Regions from separate parts of the Magnetovibrio massiliensis genome, predicted to be linked through region 1. Evidence: predicted binding sites of a transcription regulator. Region 1 holds the regulator's gene; each other region holds the start of a gene.
What was found. The regulator PhoB, encoded in region 1, activates phosphate uptake and scavenging genes when phosphate is short. The targets are predictions, from matches to a motif close to TNTCATAAAACTGTCA.
Positions count from the first base shown of each region.

Region 2: a site for PhoB is predicted at 3,604-3,619, ahead of phnN (phosphonate metabolism protein/1,5-bisphosphokinase (PRPP-forming) PhnN). Genes of this name have one in related genera too.
Region 3: a site for PhoB is predicted at 1,895-1,910, ahead of nifL (nitrogen fixation negative regulator NifL). Genes of this name have one in related genera too.
Region 4: a site for PhoB is predicted at 964-979, ahead of V5T82_RS02060 (ArsJ-associated glyceraldehyde-3-phosphate dehydrogenase). Genes of this name have one in related genera too.

Region 1 is NZ_JBAHUR010000008.1:105,218-109,906, forward strand. Features, by position in the region: gene V5T82_RS11345 (acyl-[ACP]--phospholipid O-acyltransferase) at 1-3,008, opposite strand, end outside; gene phoB (phosphate regulon transcriptional regulator PhoB) at 3,307-4,002, opposite strand; gene phoU (phosphate signaling complex protein PhoU) at 4,023-4,689, opposite strand, start outside.
Region 2 is NZ_JBAHUR010000019.1:9,897-14,585, forward strand. Features, by position in the region: gene V5T82_RS16765 (DUF3683 domain-containing protein) at 1-2,946, shown strand, start outside; gene phnN (phosphonate metabolism protein/1,5-bisphosphokinase (PRPP-forming) PhnN) at 2,974-3,531, opposite strand; gene V5T82_RS16775 (GNAT family N-acetyltransferase) at 4,188-4,689, shown strand, end outside.
Region 3 is NZ_JBAHUR010000016.1:45,749-50,437, forward strand. Features, by position in the region: gene nifA (nif-specific transcriptional activator NifA) at 1-185, opposite strand, end outside; gene nifL (nitrogen fixation negative regulator NifL) at 196-1,782, opposite strand; gene rsxA (electron transport complex subunit RsxA) at 2,064-2,648, shown strand; gene rsxB (electron transport complex subunit RsxB) at 2,653-3,198, shown strand; gene rsxC (electron transport complex subunit RsxC) at 3,231-4,689, shown strand, end outside.
Region 4 is NZ_JBAHUR010000001.1:401,600-406,288, reverse strand. Features, by position in the region: gene V5T82_RS02060 (ArsJ-associated glyceraldehyde-3-phosphate dehydrogenase) at 1-914, opposite strand, end outside; gene V5T82_RS02055 (response regulator) at 1,161-1,829, shown strand; gene V5T82_RS02050 (response regulator transcription factor) at 1,981-2,655, shown strand; gene V5T82_RS02045 (hybrid sensor histidine kinase/response regulator) at 2,652-4,689, opposite strand, start outside.

The DNA of each region.
Region 1 (4,689 bases):
TAGCCCTTCATCACATTGGCGCCGCGCACAACCAAGCGCCCTCCGTCATTTATACCCGGAACGGGCTCAAGCTTCTTCTCAATGCCGGGCAACAAACGGCCAACGGTTCCGGCTTTGTAGTGCATCGGCGTGTTGAACGACAGAACGGGAGCGGTTTCCGTGGCCCCATAGCCTTCTAAAATGCGCAGGCCGAACTTGTCGGCAAACACGCGCCGGGTTTCGTCTTTGACTTTCTCAGCACCTGCACAGACATAGCGCACCTTGAAGAAGTCATACGGGTTCGCCATGCGGGCATAGCCAGCCAAGAACGTATCCGTGCCGAACAACACGGTTGCTTTGGTGTCGTAGACCAATTCCGGCACGATGCGATAATGCAAAGGCGACGGATACAAGAACGTATTGATGCCCGCAAGCACCGGCAACAACAGCCCAGCGCTTAAACCGAAGCTGTGGAAGATCGGTAAGGCGTTAAATACGGTGTCGGTCGGATTGAATTCAATGCGTGACGACAACTGATAGCGATTGGCCAGCAAGTTGTTGTGGCTCAACACCACGCCCTTGGGCTTGCCTTCGGACCCAGACGTGAACAACACGGCGGCAGCTGCACCGGGATCTTTGACAAAGCGGCGATGCCAAGACTTCGCACCGCACGTCGCCGTCCAAACAGCACCAAGTTTATCCAAGAGACCAATATCGGCCTTCACGTCTTCCAAGTAGACAACTTCCGCATGGCGGGACAGTTCTTCGATATCTTGGTTTAAATCAGCAGCCTCTACAAATACCCGCGATGTCACGACAACTTTGGCTTCAGCCGTGTGAACGGCTGAAATCATGTTGCCCACACCTGCGGAATAATTCAGCATTGCGGGAACGCGGCCGATGGCTTGAAGGGCAAAGAACGTCACCGCGCCGCCTACCGCGTTTGGCAACAAGACCCCTACCGTGTCTTGCGGCGCGCTCAATTTCTTCAGCTGACGTCCCAAGGCAATGGACCCCGTCACCAGCTTGTTATAGCTGATGGGCTCGCGCTTGATGTCTTCCAAAATCGGCGCGTCCCCGCCATGGATTGCGCGCGCGTCCAGCACTGCAGAAAACAGAGTTTGATGCTGACGACTCGAGTCAAACATCAGATCGCTCATAATGTCGTAAAGTTCCAGCCCAGCTTGCTCGCGGCGTTTTGCGCCTTTGAAGTCTTCGTTCACCGTGAGGCGACGCGGTTTCAAAATCGTCAGCGTGATTTTTGGAAACCAGCGACGGCGCACTGTGCCTTTCAGACGTGAAAAGACCGTGTACTGGGTACCGTCTATCCGAATAGGCAAAACGTCTGCATCCGCCTTATCTGCGATTAACGCCGGACCTTCGTAGACTTTCATCAAGCCGCCGGTGACGGTGATGCGGCCTTCTGGAAAGATCACGCACTTGAAGCCCTTACCCACTTCTTTGATCAACGACTTGGTCGACAGCGGCTTGGTGGGGTCCATGGGAAAGGCGTTGACCAAAGCCAAGAACGGCTTCATCCACCAGCGCCCGGCGATGTGCGTGTTGACCGCAAACAACGGTTTTTCCGGCAAGAACGCCGCCAGCAATGCTGCGTCTAAGAATGAAACATGATTGACCACAATCACGGCGCGCTCGCCCACGGCTTTCCAGTGCTCCAAGCCTTTCACTTCAGCGCGGTAAGCCAACTTGAAGATGGTGCGCAACACGGCCTTCAAGACTTCGTCGGGCAACAGCTTACAAATGTAAAGCGCAACGCCCGCATTGGCGATGGCGACCCACAAGAAAATATGCGGAACGCTGGCCCCGGCCCCCAACAAGGCGGAGATCACCAAAGCCGAAACCACCATGAACAAGGCGTTCAAGATGTTGTTGGACGCGATGTTGCGCGAACGGTGGCTGTCTTCACCCCGGCTTTGCAAGATGGCGTACAGCGGCACGATATAAAGCCCGCTGGAGATCGCCACCAACAGCAAGTCCACGATGATGCGCAGGCCCATCCACGTCGAAAGGAATACACCGGCGGACGCCAACGTCTCATCGTGTGCGACCAGGGCGTAACCATGGGTGCTGGCGAAGTAGAGATCGACCATAAACACGGTCATCAACAGGGCACCAAACGGCACATACTTGGCTGTCACTTCGCCTTTCAACAGGCGGTTACACAAGACCGATCCGACGGCGATACCGATGGAAAAGATCGACAAAAACAGCGTCACAACGGTTTCGTCGGCAGCCAAGGTGTCTTTAGCAAAGGTCGGAAACTGGCTGAGGAACGTTGCCCCCACCAGCCAAAACCAGGAAATGCCTAAGATGGAAAGAATGATGTCGCGGCGGCTTGCGGCGTGGCGCATCATCGAACCCGTGGCGCGCACGATGTTGAAATCGACGTTTAAGTCTTCAGCCAACGCGGGGGCTTTGGGAATGAAGAGACTTGAGACATACCCCAGCACAGCGATCCCAATGATCAGGGCCGACACCAGCAACACACCGCCGTCGTTCAAGATCAATAGACCGCCAGCGATGGTGCCGATCAAGATGGCGAGAAACGTTCCAGCCTCGACCATGGCGTTGGCACCGATGAGTTCGTCTTGATGCAGGTGTTGCGGCAAGATCGCATACTTGACCGGACCAAACAGGCTGGACTGCAGCCCCATGAAAAACAAAACGGCGAGTAGAGACCAGACACTTCCGCTCAAAAACGCAGCGGCGGCCCCCACCATAATCAGGATTTCAGCCGCTTTGACCTTGCGCGCAATGGACGCTTTGTCGAAGCGGTCCGCCAACTGTCCCGCCGTGGCGCTGAACAGGAAAAACGGCAAGATGAACACACCTGCCGCAACCGTCACCAACACCGGACCGTCCAAGCCGGACACTTCCGCCAATTGATAGGTCACCAACATGATCAACGCGCTTTTGAACAAGTTATCGTTCATCGCACCTAAAAACTGGGTGACAAACAACGGTAAAAAGCGCCGTGTTTTGGCCAAATGGATCAGATCGTTACTCATGTTCAATACCCCCGGCGCCGGGCGCTCTGCCCTGCACGATACGTTGTGAGCTTAACAGGCATGCCCGCATATTTCGAAACAAATACGAGCACGCCCTTCATAACTAAACGTATGTTTACATTACGCAGCTCATTTTGCAAACAATTGTTTACATACGAGCGCGTGCGAGGCACACCCAAAGTCATCTTGAAACGCTTGTGGGTGGAGTTATGGTATTGAATACAGATGGTTAGACAAAACAAAACGCCGCCCAAAAAAGGCGGCGTTTGGCAGGTTATTTTGATAAGAAAGGAGCTGTTTAAGCGCCTTTGTTCATGTCGATGGCGTAGCCTTCGCCGCGAACGGTGCGAATCATGTCCAGGGCCCCTTCGGTATTCAGCGCTTTGCGCAGTCGACGAATGTGGACGTCGACCGTGCGGTCTTCGACATAGACGTCACGCCCCCAAACCAGATCCAACAGGCGTTCGCGCGAAAACACGCGACCGGGCTTTTCCATCAAGGTTTTGAGCAAGCGAAACTCGGTCGGGCCAAGGTGGATGAAGTTCCCGCCACGATTGACCTTGTGCTGGGCCAAGTCCATGACGATGTCGGCGTATTCGATGGTTTCCGAGCTCAACGACGGGTTGGAGCGGCGCAGCAAGCCCTTCAGGCGCGCCACGACTTCGCGGGGGCTGTAGGGTTTGACAACATAGTCGTCCGCACCCGTTTCGATGCCACGAACGCGGTCTTCTTCTTCACCGCGGGCGGTCAGCATCAAAATGGGGATTTCGCGGGTATCGGTATCGCTGCGCAGTTGGCGGCAAACTTCAATGCCGCTCAAACCCGGCAACATCCAATCCAAAACGATGGCGTCGGGAACATTTTCTTGGGCCATCATCAAACCGTCTTCGCCATTTTCCGCCATCATCACCCGGAAGCCTTCTTTTTCCAGGTTATAGGACAGCATCTCAGCTTGGGGTGGTTCGTCTTCGACGATCAGAACAGTCTGGCTCATGTATGCGTACTCCTCACCCCTTAGCCGACCACTGTCTCACTGGACAGGTCGTTTTTGGGGCGTTCTTCTGACGGCTTTTCGCCGGAAACCAAGAAGTGGACATTTTCGGCGATGGACGTAACGTGATCGCCAATGCGCTCCACATTCTTGGCAATAAACAAAAGGTGCGTGCACGCCGTGATGTTGCGCGGGTCTTCCAGCATGTAGGTCAGAAGCTCGCGAAACAGGCTGGTGTGCATCATATCGACTTCTTCGTCGCGCAGGCGCACGGCGTTGGCTTTGGCCACGTCGCGGGTGCCATAGGCATCCAAAACGTTGCCGATCATGCTTTGCACTTGGCGCGCCATGCGTTGAATGGTGGCCGTTGCGTCACCGACGGTGTCCATCTCGGAAAGCGTCTGGGTGCGCTTGGCAACGTTTTTGGCGTAATCGCCGATGCGTTCCAAGTTGGACGCCATCTTCAACGCCACCACAACGGCACGCAAATCGTCGGCCATGGGTTGGCGCAAGGCCAAAACTTTAATGGTGAAGTTGTCGAGATCTTCTTCCAAAGCATCAATTTTGATGTCTGAATCGATGACTTTTTTCGCCAGCTCAACATCGTTGCGCGCCAACGCGTCAACGGCGTCGCTCAACTGACGTTCGGCCAAGCCACCCATTTCCGCAATCACACTGTCGATGCGGCCC
Region 2 (4,689 bases), on a different contig from region 1:
CCCGACGCCGACTGGATTGAAGTGACCCGCCTGGATCACAACATGGGCAAAATCCACGACATGGATGAAGTCCAATTCCAGGTCGAACACTTTGCGGCGGATGGCGTTACCCCCAAAGGCGACATCGAAGTCATTACGCTCAAAGCTGCAGACGTGCGCAAACCGGGTCTGGGTAAAGACGTCACCAATAAGTTTTTGGGTGGCCTTCCGGGCGTGCAAAAAGAAGGGTGTGACGGGCTGATCACCAGCGCCGTGTTTGTGCTACACCCCAAACCGAAACACATCCGCACGCTGTGTTTGGAATTTTACGGCAAAGAGCTGGGCCGTGCCGTGCCGGCCATTGTTGAAACGCTGGATTATCTGAAAAAGACGCCGGGTGTCGGTTGTGCGGGGCTGGAGCACTTGGACCAGCGCTACATTCGCGCGGTGGGCTACAGCCCCAAATCACAACGCAACGATCCGCTGAAAATGGTTTTGGTGGCCGACATCGTCGGTGAAGAAGAAACCGCCGTCGTGCAAGCGGCGAAACACATTGTTGAGCTGACGGTGCAGCGCGAAGGCGAAGGTTTTATTGCCACCAAACCCGCTGCGCGGGCACGTTTTTGGGCTGACCGGTCGCGCACAGCTGCGATTGCCGCGCACACCAACGCGTTTAAAATCAACGAAGACGTCGTCATCCCCATTGAGCGCATGGCGGACTATTCCGAAGGGATTGAGCGCTTCAACATCGAACAATCCATCACCAATAAAATCCGTCTGTTGGAAGCTCTGGAAAGCTATTTGGACCAAGGCTCGTTTATGGACGTGCTGCCCAAAGAGCTGGTCGGTGCAGGGGTCAACGCCGATATTTTGGCGGGTAAAAAAGAAACCTCGCTCCAGCTTTTGGAAATGGTGGCCGAGCGCTGGACGTCGGTTTTACACAACTTGGATGGCACGGCGGAAAGTTGCACGTATCTGCCGCACTATGCCCCAGATCCGGGCCACCTTCCAGACGATTGGAAGGGGCTCTCCATTGAACGGTTGATGCTGCGCGGCGACATTCGCATTTCGTATCGTGAAGAAATCGAACGGCCCCTCAAAAGCATCTGGGCAGGCGATCAGTGGACCGCGTTTCGCGACGCGATTGACGAAATTCACAAGGATGTCTTGTCGAGCCGTCTGTTCGTGGCCCTTCATATGCACGCGGGCGATGGCAACGTCCACACCAACATTCCGGTAAACTCAAACGACTATGCCATGCTGCAAGAAGCGGAACACCTGGTTGATCGCATCATGCATCTGGCCCAAGACCTGGGCGGCGTGATCTCGGGCGAACACGGGATTGGGCTCACCAAATTCGATTATCTGGAGCCGGAAAAGATCGAAGACTTCCGCATTTACAAAGAAAAGGTCGACCCCGAAGGCCGGTTCAACCGCGGCAAGTTGATGGCACAATCGAAACATCACGAAGCCTATACGCCGTCGTTGCGTTTGGTGCAGCAAGAAGCGTTGATCATGAAAGACAGCGCGTTCGAAATCTTGAACGATATGACGCGTCATTGCTTGCGCTGTGGCAAGTGTAAAGAAGTCTGCTCGACCCACGTGCCGGGGGCGAATTTGCTTTATTCGCCGCGCAACAAAATTTTGTCATTGGGTTTGATCATCGAAGCGTTCTTGTACGAAGAACAAACGCGCCGTGGCGTGTCGCAGCACCATTTTGACGTCTTGAACGACGTGGCCGATCACTGCACGGTCTGCAACAAATGCGAGGTACCGTGTCCGGTCAACATCGACTTTGGCGACGTGACCGTGAAGATGCGCGAGATTTTGCTCAGTCGGGGTAAAAAGCAAACGGCCATCGGCGCAAAGTTGGCCATGGCATTTTTGACCACCAGTAACGACAAAGCCATTCGCGTGATCCGCTCGGGCTTTATCCGTGGCGGCTATGCGGGCCAAAACCTGATGAGCACCATTGCCAAAGCCACAGGTGCCTTGAAAGAAGACGCCGAGCCGTTAGCAACGACGGGCGCGGCCCCCCTGTCCAAGCAGTTGTCCAACATGCTGCGCACGCCCTTGCCGCTGGACAAAGTCCCCAACCGCACTGCACGCGATTTCTTGGAACTGCGCGACGATGGGGCCAGCATCCCCGTGATTAAGCCTTTGGGCCTGCCCAAAGACGCACGTGAAGCCGTGTTCTATTTTCCGGGCTGTGGGTGCGAGCGATTGTTCAGTCACGTGTCTTTGGCGACCATCGCCATGCTTAACGCTCAAGGTGTTCAGGTGGTTTTGCCGCCCAGCCAGAACTGCTGTGGCTTCCCACAAAAAAGTGCGGGCGACGCGGCGTTGGGCCAATCCATCGCCACGTCCAACCGGGTGCAGTTCCACCGGGTCGCCAACATTTTGGGCTATCTGGACATCAAAAACGTGATCGTGTCGTGCGGAACGTGCCACAAGCAATTGACAGGCTATGCGTTTGACCAAATTTTCCCGGGCTCACGCCTGATGGACATCCACGAATTCTTGTTTGAAAAGAACGTGAAGCTGCAGGCGCAAGAGGGTGAGGCCGGTTATCTGTTCCATGACCCGTGTCACACGCCGTTCTCGCACTACGACCCGATGGAGGTTGCGTCCGAATTGATGGGCCAGCCGACAAAACTGACGGAGCGCTGCTGTGGCGAGTCCGGAACCTTTGCCGTCAGCCGTCCGGATATTTCAACTCAAGTGAAGTATTCGAAAGCCAACTCTATTGCGGCCGCGGCTTTGGATAATCAAGCGCAAACCGGCAAGGCGCCGCAAAAGGTTCTGACCGCTTGCCCGTCGTGTTTACAAGGTTTGTCCCGTTTCGAAAATGCCCCGGACGCCGAATTTATGGTCGTCGAACTGGCGCGCAAAATGTTGGGCGAAAACTGGCAACGTGATTTCTTGAACGACGCCCGAAATGGCGGCGTGGAATACGTGGTGCTTTAACGAACGGCAAGACCGCCGAGGTGGGGGTTAGGCTTTGACGTTAATCGCTGTTAAAAATGTAGAGATCGAGCTTTCCAAGGCACCGCCATTGTCGATCATAATCACGTCTTCACCGTCGAGCTGATAAGCCTGTGCCCGTTCGACCCTGCGTTTGATGTCAGACGCTGATTCCCGGCCGCGCGCTTTTAAGCGTTCTGCCAAGATGTCCTCCGAAACGTTGATGTAGAGTACTTTCATAGGCTGAAGCTGTTGACGGGCTTCCTCCACAACGGTGCGCGAGACATTGACGACAACATTGCGCCCTTGCTCCAAATGGTCTTGCACAGCGGCGGGAACACCATAACGCAGTTTGTGGGCGTGCCATTCCAGAACCATATCGCCGCGTTGGAGCATGGTTTCAAACATCTCTGTCGCGACGGGTATGTGGTCTTCGCCACCTGCATCGGCGGGGCGGGTGATGTAGCGGCGCGGGAAAACGTACTGCCCATTGCCGACAAGTTCGGCTTTGGCCCCGTCGATGAGACTGTCCTTGCCGGCACCACTGGGGCCGACGACCAAATATAAAGTTCCGCGTTGTTGGGGCATGGGGGTTCCGTGGTTAGTTTGTGCTGCATCATTTCATGCCAAGCCACAGGCCGGATGACAATCTCAATTATATGACCCTTTTGTGACTGAAGTGTTTAAGCCGACCAGACGCACCAAGTGGTGCAGGGCAAGCGCAGCCATCAAAGCCCCTTGGCTCAGTGACAGATCAGCTCGAAAAACGATGTGTACATACTAAAAAGGATGGCCAAAATAAATTCCGCTTAGGATTGCTACGGTTTATTTTAGGTATGGAGCTCACATGGCGTTAACGGATATGCCGGGTCACTTGATCCGTCGATTGCATCAAATTTGCACACAGCTGTGTCAACAGCATATGCAAGACGCAGGTTTTGACATGACACCCGTGCAATATGCAACGCTGGAGGCCTTAGACAAAACACCGGCTTTGAACAAGTCCAGATCCACCCAAAGGTCAAAGCGCTACAGTCAGGGATATTGAGCAATCTCATGAAATCCGAGCAGAAAAGCTTAACCGCGCTCTTGCAAAAAGCCGTCGCTGAGGATTAAGCGCAGCCCCCTGACACAATCCTAAAACGAAACAGACATACAAGAGTAGCCGTGCAGTCATGTTTCTAAAACGTTTCGGGTAGACCCTATCCAAAATGGACTTTTGTGATTCGTTAAGGGAAAAACATATGCGTCCCTTGCGTGTGAACGGTTTAGAAGTGCGCTTGGCGCAGACGGCGCGTGAGGTTGATGCCTCACAAGGGCTTCGCTATCGCGTGTTTTATGAAGAGATGGGCGCAAAACCCAGCGCCTTTTTGGCGGCCTGCCGACGCGATGTCGATCGTTATGATGAGCGGTGTGACCACTTATTGGTGATCGACACGGAACGCGGCACCGCCAAAGATCCAAGTGTGGTTGGAAGCTATCGGCTGCTGAAAGGTGAAGTTGCCGAAACGCATGACGGGTTTTATTCACAAAATGAATTTGATCTCACCCAGTTGGTGCGGGGGCGCGAAGATATTCTTGAACTGGGGCGCTCATGTATCGACAGCGATTACCGATCGCGCGGCACCATCCAACTGTTGTGGCGGGGGCTTGCGCAGTACATTTTTGACCAGGGTGTGCGCTACCTGTTCGGCTGCGCATCGTTTCCGGGGACCGATCCCGATGAAGTGAAGCTGCCTTTGTCGT
Region 3 (4,689 bases), on a different contig from region 1:
ATGCCATTTTTCAGCTGTCCCGCGTCGTGCATCACGGCAATGACTTGTTCCAACGTTTCGCGCAGGTTCAAGCTGTGACCCAAAATCTGGCTCACCTTATAGAGCGTATCGATGTCGGTGCGTACCAAGCCGCAATTACACGTCTTGCACGCCTCCACAACCGGTAAGTTTTCGCCTTCGCTCACGGCAATCTCCTTATTCGTACCCGGATGAGCCATGCCCCAGGCTTGCAGCAGCGAACACGACCTCAACGCGTCCGCCACCCGTCATGGCATTGCCGATTTCAATGGATCCACCTTGGTCGGTGATGATTTGACGCGCCAGTTGAAGGCCTAAGCCCGGGCGCGATTTGGTTTTTTTCCAAGCCGTGAAGAACGGCTCGTAGGCTTTAATCAAAATGCTGTCGTCAAAGCCCGCGCCCGTATCGCGGATTTCCATGGCCACATCGCTAGCGTCGGTCACCCGGGTGTCGATGCGAATTTCACGCGCACCGCTGCCGTCCTTCACCGCCATAATGGCGTTGTCGACCAGATACTTCACCATAGAGCGCAAAGCGTTTGCACGCCCCGGAACATTGGGCAGCACAGCCACGGGATGCCATTCAACCATCACGCCTTCACGCAGCAAATCTTCGATGGTGATGTCCAAAACTTCCCGGATAATCTCATTGATATTGATGGGCTCAATGGGTTCGTCTGCGGTGCGTGGCATGGAGGTTCTTAAACGATCCAAGGCCTGCTCACCGGCGCCCAGAACCTGTTTGATGGGTTCACACAGGCCATCCGCCTCGCGGCCTTGGCGCTTCATCATGCCGACAGCGGCGCTCATCACATTGAGCGGGCCTTGCAGTTGGAATATGGCCCCAGACATCACTTCACGCATGCCCTGGACCATTTGTTGTTCGGCCATCATCGCCCGCACGGCATTGGTCCGCGCCTGTTCGTAGCGACGCCGTTGATGGGTGATGTCGCTTGCCACCAGCAACACGCCGCAATAGCCAACACCGTCGAAATAGCCCGTTGCTGACATGTCTTGTTCTTCGACTTTGGTGGCGGAGCACGCGAACCATCGCGTTTCGCCGCCGGGCATCTTCAAGCCCACTTCCGCCGCCGAAAATGTCGATCCGCGTTGGCAGAGATCTTCCAAGCTCATGCCAAAAGTGGCAGTGAAACCTTCAATAAATTCGCCAGACGCGTCCGTTTCCCCAAGCTCGCGGTTGAGCTCTTTATAAGCGGGGTTGGAAAACCCAACACGCCCAGCCATATCGACCAAAACAATCACCACAGGGGCCGCTTCAACCACGGACGAGATCAACGCGTCTTGATTTTTGACCTTGCGCTCCAACTGGTGCAGGTCTGTCACATCGCGGTGCATGCCCATGAAGTGAAGAACGTCGCCGTTGTCGTCTTCCACGGGAACCACGGTGAGCTCCGCCAAATAACGCGAACCGTCCTTGCGCTGGTTAACCAAGCGCCCTTTCCAGACCTTCCCGGATGTAATGGTGGACCAGAGCGTTTTGTAGATTTCGACCGGGGTCGCTTTGTCCGACAAAACGGATTCATTTTTGCCCAAAATGTCGTCGCCGTAACCCGTCAACTCTTCAAACGCGGGATTGACGTAAAGGATGTTGGCCTTTGTGTCGGTGATGGACGTGGCGATGGGAGAATGTTCCACCGCGTAGTGGTAGACCGCATCTAAAATGGGCGAACCGCCACCCGCCACATCATCAGGTGCGGGAGAGGTGCTTAATTCAGGCGCAGTTTCGGGCGTTTTTGTTGTCATTTGCCATTGAATTCGCAAACCCCGTGCCAAATGCATAAGTGTGGCAAATCAACCATCCCAAACCACCGGATTTGTGGGCTTTGCAACAAACACCCTCCAATAAAGGTCGCCGTGTCACCAAAATGACAGGGATTGTCGGCGCTTAATAATTAGGCAATGGGTCAAAAACCGCACAAAAGCTAGGCCCATTTTTCGCACAAATGCTGCAAAGCAAACTTGGTACGGTTGATGCATTTGAAAACCGTAAAAGCCCTCCATTTGATCCTGGAGCACCCCGATTTATGCAAGAACTGTTGATGATCCTCATCGGCACCGCCCTGGTCAACAACGTCGTGTTGGTCAAGTTTTTAGGCCTTTGTCCCTTCATGGGCGTATCGAATAAAGTCGATACCGCTTTGGGCATGGGGCTTGCCACCACGTTTGTTTTGACCCTCGCCTCCGTGTCCGGCTGGGCTTTGGAAACGTTTGTCCTAATCCCCTTCGACATCGGCTTTTTGCGCATCCTGAGCTTCATCTTGGTGATCGCTGCCGTTGTGCAGTTGACCGAAATGCTGATCAAAAAGACCTCGCCTGCGCTTTACCAAGTGCTCGGCATCTTCTTGCCGTTGATCACCACCAACTGCGCGGTGTTGGGTGTGGCGATTTTGAACATTCAAGAAGAACACTCCTTTTTGCAAAGCCTGCTCTACGGCTTTGGTTCCGCCGTCGGTTTCACTCTGGTGATGGTTTTGTTTGCAGGCTTGCGCGAACGCTTGGCCTTGGCCGACGTGCCCAAAGCCTTTGAAGGCGCGCCCATCGGCTTTGTGACGGCGGGCTTGCTGTCCTTGGCATTCATGGGCTTTGCCGGTCTTGGCGGCGGAGGTTGAAGACATGATCAGTGCAATCCTTTCCCTCGCCCTGCTCGGCCTTGGTCTTGGTGTCATGCTCGGCTTTGCGGCCAAATACCTAAAAGTCGAAGCCGGCGCCATGGTTCAAGAAATTGAAGACATGCTCCCGGGTTCGCAATGCGGACAATGCGGCTATCCGGGCTGTGCGCCTGCGGCTGAAGCCGTTGCAAACGGCCAAGCCCCCGTGACCATGTGCCCGCCGGGCGGTCGCGCGTTGGCACAAGCCCTGGCCGACAAAATGGGTGTGAGTGCAGATTTGAGCGGCATGGAAGACAAGGGTCCCCAAGTCGCATTTGTGAACGAGCAGCTGTGCATCGGTTGCACCAAGTGCTTCAAACGTTGCCCCACCGACGCTTTGGTTGGCGCAAACCGTCAAATTCATGTGGTGATCAAAGACGCGTGCACAGGCTGTGGCCTGTGCGTCGAAGTTTGCCCCACCGAAAGCGTGCTCATGCGCGATGTTCCGGTCACGCTGGAAACCTGGCATTGGCCCAAACCTGAAGAAGAAGAATTGCCCTTAGCGTCTTAAGTGAAGACGCTAAAAAGGAGACGACTGGCGATATGAAACTGTTCCGCATCCGTGGCGGCGTTCATCCCGAGGACAAAAAGAGCCTCAGCGAAGATAAGCCGATTGAGGATTTGCCTCTGCCCGAATTGTTGCATGTTCCCCTGCAACAACACATCGGCGCGCCCGCTGTCGCTATTGTCAAAAAAGGCGACGTGGTCAAAAAGGGCCAAATTATCGCCACGGCTCAAGGCAACATTTCCGCCCCCGTACACGCGCCGACATCCGGCCAAGTGGTGGGCCTGGGCCGTTATAAGGCGCCGCACCCCTCTGGTCTTCCGGGACGCACCATCACCATTCGCACCGACGATGACGAAGAGTGGTGCGACCTGCCCGAGCCTATGGATCCGCTGAGCGCCGATCCCTCAGACATTGCCAAGCGTGTCAAAGACTGCGGTATTGTCGGCATGGGCGGCGCGACGTTCCCGTCGGCCGTCAAACTGAACCTAGGTGCGCGCTATGAGCTCGACACCTTGATCATTAATGGGGCCGAGTGTGAACCTTACCTGACCTGCGACGACCGTTTGATGCGTGAATTCACGGCAGATGTCTTAATGGGCATTCGCATTATGGGACGCACCTTAAACGTCAAGCGCACCTTGATCGCCATCGAAGGCAACAAGCCCGACGCCATCGCCCGCATGACCCAAGCGGCGAGCGATTTGGATGATGTCACCGTCGTCAAAGTGCCCACCCGCTATCCCATGGGGTCTGAAAAGCACCTGACCCAAACGCTCACGGGCAAAGAAACACCTGCGCGCGCACTCACCGCCGACATCGGTGTGGTGGTACACAACCCCGCCACCGCGTTTGCCGTGTTTGAAGCCGTGACCAAGGGCATCCCTTTGGTTTCGCGCATTGTCACAGTCAGTGGCGAGGCGATAACCAGCCCGAAAAACTTGCGCGTGCCCATCGGTACGCGGATTTCGGAACTGGTCGAATTTGCCGGATCGTTCAAAGTTGATCCCGAACGTTTGTTGTTGGGCGGCCCGATGATGGGCCAGCCTCTGGCCGATTTAAAAGTCCCTGTGGTCAAAGGCACCAACGGTGTATTGGCGTTGGCGGATTTACAAGCTGCCACAACAACGCGCACGTCGTGCATCCGTTGCGCCAGCTGCGTCGATGCCTGCCCGTGCGGTTTGGTGCCGCTGGAAATGGCTGCCGCTATTCGCAAGGAAGAAATGGAAATCGCCACCCAATCGGGGCTGATGGATTGTGTCGGCTGCGGGTCTTGCGCCTATGTCTGCCCGTCGTCCATCCCGCTGGTGCAGTACTTCAACTACGCCAAGGGCAAGATCACGGCGACCCAGCGCGCGGAACACAAACAAGTGGAAACCAAGCGTCTGGCCGAAATGCGCAACGCGCGTATGGAACGCATCAAAGCCGCCAAGCGCGAAGCCATGGCCAAACGCAAAGCCGAACAAGCCCGCAAAAAGGCTGAAAAAGAAGCCAAAG
Region 4 (4,689 bases), on a different contig from region 1:
ATGACCATGGTGGACGGCCCATCGACGATGGACGAACGGGCATCATTGATAAAATCGGTCGACACCAGCGGACGGTCTTCCAGGCCCAAAATGCCTTTCAGCTCACCTTCGGCGGCATCGCGGAACAGCTGGTTGACCTCTTGGGCCGTCACTTCGCGGGACAGCTCAAACACACAGTCCGTGAGCGAGGCATTCAACAGCGGCACGCGCACCGCATGGCCGTTCAGTTTGCCTTTCAAATCCGGATAGATCATCGTGATGGCCGTGGCCGAACCGGTCGTGGTCGGCACCAAGTTCATCAGGCTGGACCGCGCCCGGCGTTTGTCTTTGTGCGGGAAATCGACCACCACTTGGGTGTTGGTGACATCGTGAATGGTGGTGATGCAGCCATGCTTGATGCCGATTTTTTCGTGCACGACTTTGACCACCGGAGCCAAGCAGTTGGTGGTGCAACTGGCAGCGGTCAACAGGTGATGTTTGTCCGCGTCGTACAAATCGTCGTTGATGCCGTAAACGATATTGAGAGCGTCCTCTTTCACAGGGGCCGCAACGATCACCTTCTTCACGCCCATGTCGAAGTAAGCTTGCAACTGTTCGGGCTTGCGGAATTTGCCGGTGCATTCCAAGACGATGTCGCAATCGCCCCAGCCACCGTCCGCAATTGCAGGGGTAGAGGTGTAGGCAATGGACTGGCCGTCAATGACGACGTTATCGCCGTCATGGGTGGCTTCGTTGTCCCAAGTCCCGTGTACCGAATCAAAGTTCACCAAGTGTGCCGCGCCATCGGCATCTGTGCCGATTTCGTTGATGCGCTGCCACTGGACGTCCCCCGACTTTGCACTGGTCGCCCAACCCGCACGCAGCACCAAACGGCCCATACGGCCAAACCCATTGATTCCGATTTTTACGCTCATAGAACTATACCCCTAAAGACGTCGTTATAAGGTTCCTACGCAGAATATACGACTGTTTTATGACGGTCGATCTGAATGCTCATCCAACACACTATTTAACTGGTAAATTTGAGAAAATTGCACTTTCTGCGCACAGTTCCCTTGCCCCGCCCCCCTCGTTCGCCTTAGTCTAAAGGATAAGGGATGGTGGCGATAAAAATAATCAATAGATAACATCGCCACATTGGGATAACGGAACGGATCCATATGCGTATTTTATTTGCCGACGACCACACTTTGGTACGTGAGGGTATTCGTCCGTTTTTGGATGAGCTCGACGGCGACGTTGAGGTCTTAGAAGCCGAAAATTTACCCGGCGCGGAAGCTAAAGCCAAAGAGGCCGGTAAGCTGGACTTGATCTTGTTGGATTTGAAAATGCCCGGCATGAACGGGTTCAGCGGCATCACGAATTTCGCCAAATCCTATCCAGACGTTCCCATCGTGATTTTGTCTGGACACTACAACCGCAAAGACGTCATTGCCGCACTGGATTTTGGCGTGTCGGGCTATATCCCTAAAAACATTGGCGGAATGGCCATGGTCAACGCGTTGCGTTTGGTGTTGGCCGGTGAAAAATACCTGCCGTCGGACGCCTTTTCGTCCACGCCCACACTCGAAGACGACAGCATTCTCAATCAGCCCAGCAAAACCGCAAACCAGGAAGTCGATCCCAAATTCGCCACCCTGACCCAGCGCGAAGCTGAAATCCTGACCCATTTGGTCGATGGCAAAACCAACAAACAAATTGCCCGCGAGCTGGACCTGCAGGAAATCACCGTAAAGATCCACGTGCGCAACGTGTACCGCAAAATCGGCGCCGGCAACCGCGCCCAAGCGGTCAAAATTACCCTGCAATCGGGTTGGGAGCCAACCTAACCGGCCTACCCCCTTCGTATTAACATTTTTAACCCGTAATACATTATCCTTATAAATTACTACCTGTGCACCCACTTTCAAGCCCCTGATTTTGGTATGGTCACCAAGAAGTGGACCATAACAAAAACGTCGTTCTTTAGGGCGCGTGCACATGAACATCATCCTCGCGGACGATCATAAGCTTATCCGGGACGGGCTCAGGCCTTTTCTCAACGATCTTGATCAGTCCGTTACCATCCGCGAAGCCGGAACCTTTGACGAACTGCTCCAACTTGGGCAGGAACTCGATGAACTGCATCTGATTTTGACGGATTTAAATATGCCTGGCATGCGTGGCATCAACAGCCTGCGCACCTTGGTCAAAAGCTTTGCGGACATCCCCGTTGTGATCTTGTCGGGCGTTACGGACCCCGGATTGATTCGCCACGCCATTGACGTCGGCGTAGCCGGTTTCATTCCCAAAAGTTCTGGGAGCAAAGTCTTGATGAGCGCCTTGCAACTGGTGTTGTCCGGTGAGAGTTATGTGCCAACCGACTTGTTAGAAGCACCGTCAAATAACATCCCTCCCAAGGACGAGAGTGGAACCAGCCTCCCTGGGCAGACAACAATAATTGTGCAAGCTGAGCGATTCGACACGCTCAGCCCACGTGAATTGGGGGTGTTGAACCTTTTGGCCGGTGGCCTCACCAACAAACAAATCGCCAACGAAATCAGCGTCCAGGAAGCCACCATCAAAATTCATGTGAAAAACATCTATCGCAAAATCGGCGCCAACAACCGCGCCCAAGCGGTCCGCATGGCGCTACAACCCAACTGGAGCGGCTAAGGAAGAGAGCAGACCTCGTCCAAACGCTTAGCGACCGCGCCCAAACTGATGGGTTTTCGCCACACTTCGACGACCTCCACGTCTTGGACTAGCTCATCACTTTCAGGATCCGCGTGCCCGGTCATCACAAACACCGGCAGCATCGGGCTTACCTTGCGCACTTCACGAATCAGAGCTTGGCCCCCCATCACAGGCATACGCAAATCGGTAATGATGGCGTCCACCGGATCCGAATGGTGAATATGCAGGGCTTCTTCGCCATTGTAGGCGGTGTACACCAAATAACCTTGGTCTTGTAAAAAGTCAGAAAGGCTGTGCGCCGCGTTGGTTTCGTCGTCCACCACCAAAACCTTATGGCGATCGCCGCTCACAGCCACCACATGGGGGGCGACCTCAGCAATGGTGTGTTGCTGCTGCTCCAACAATGCGTTCGCCCGTTCGATCTGCTCTTCGCTGGCCATGGGGAAGCGCATGGTGATGCAGGCCCCCGTCTCACCGTTTGTCGCAGAGATCGACCCGCCCATGCCTTCGACGATGGAATAACTAATCGAAAGGCCCAGGCCGGTTCCCTGACCGCTGTCTTTGGTGGTCACAAACGGCGCAAAAATATGTGGCAAGACATCGTCGCTGATGCCCCCACCGTTGTCCTCAACTTCGATGACCACTTCTTGGGCGGTCTCATCGGCCATGTACTTCACCCTGGTTTCGCCCGTGAAATCTTGGCCGGTTTTTTCGCGTTTTTCGAGTATGGCGTCACGGGCATTGCTCAGGAGATTCAACACCACCTGCTCCATCCGCGTCGCATGACCCAAGACGGCACAGCATTCGATGGCACCTTTGCAAGACGGAATTTCCGTGATCAGCTTGATATCCAGACCCATGAGCTGACCCTCGAACAATTTGCAGCCTTCTTGCACGGCATCAAAGGCATTGAACACCACATTCGTATCCCGGTCTTGTCGGGCGTAGACGCGCATGTGGTTGATGATTTCGGACATGCGCAAGATTTGTCCTTCGACCTTTTCCAAAGTCTCGCTCAGAGACGAGATATCGGCTTGACCCCGCTCGACCTGCAACTGCGCGGCCTCAACCCCCATGCGCATAATGTTCATCGGCTGGTTCAGCTCGTGCGTAATGCCGGACGCCATTTGACCGATGGTGGCCATTTTTGCCGATTGCACCAGCTGAGTTTCCGCCCGCTTACGCTCTGCGATTTCGCCTTCCAATTCACCCGTGCGCCGCACCAGTTCGCGGGTGCGTTCGCGCACGCGTTGTTCCAATTCATCGCGCGCCTGGCGCAAAGCGTCTTCGGCGCGTTTGCGTTCGGTGATATCGCGCACAATCACAGTGGCGATGCGTTTGCCGCTGGACATGGTGAAGTTGAGGCTGATGTCGACAGGGATGTCTTCGCCGCTGCGCGTCTTGGCGGTCATCACCGCGCCCTTTCCGCCTGGGCGTTGAGCGACCTGATCAAACCCGACTTTTCGCTGACCCGTGTGTTGCGTGCTGAAGCGATTGGGGATCAAATCTTCGACACGCTTGCCCTGGAATTCTTCATTGGAATACCCAAACAACGTCAACGCCCGGTCATTGGCGCGCAAGATCGAACCGTCACCAGCAACATGCAAAATAGCGTCCGGCGCTTGGCGCAACAGCATGGACAACTCATCGCGCACTTCGGACAAGTTCGCGTTGGCCACCGTGACGCGGCGCAAAAACATGATCAGCATAAAACCCAAACCGATCACAACAGGCATGGCCGCCAAGATGATCCAGCCCATGGACGATGCGGCTGACGTGGCCCGATTGATTTCACTTTCCGCAATCCGCCGCCGTGTCAGGAACGAATGATACAGCACCGCAATTGCAGCCAACGCCGGGGTGTCGTCAACTTTGACCAATTTGTCGACTTCCACCGGCTTAAGCCCGGATTTCATGGCATTGGTGGCGACCGCTATGTTGACAGCATATTCATCAAAGACACTGCGCAAATCACGCAACGCATCCTTTTCTTCGTCGCGAATGACGAAGACC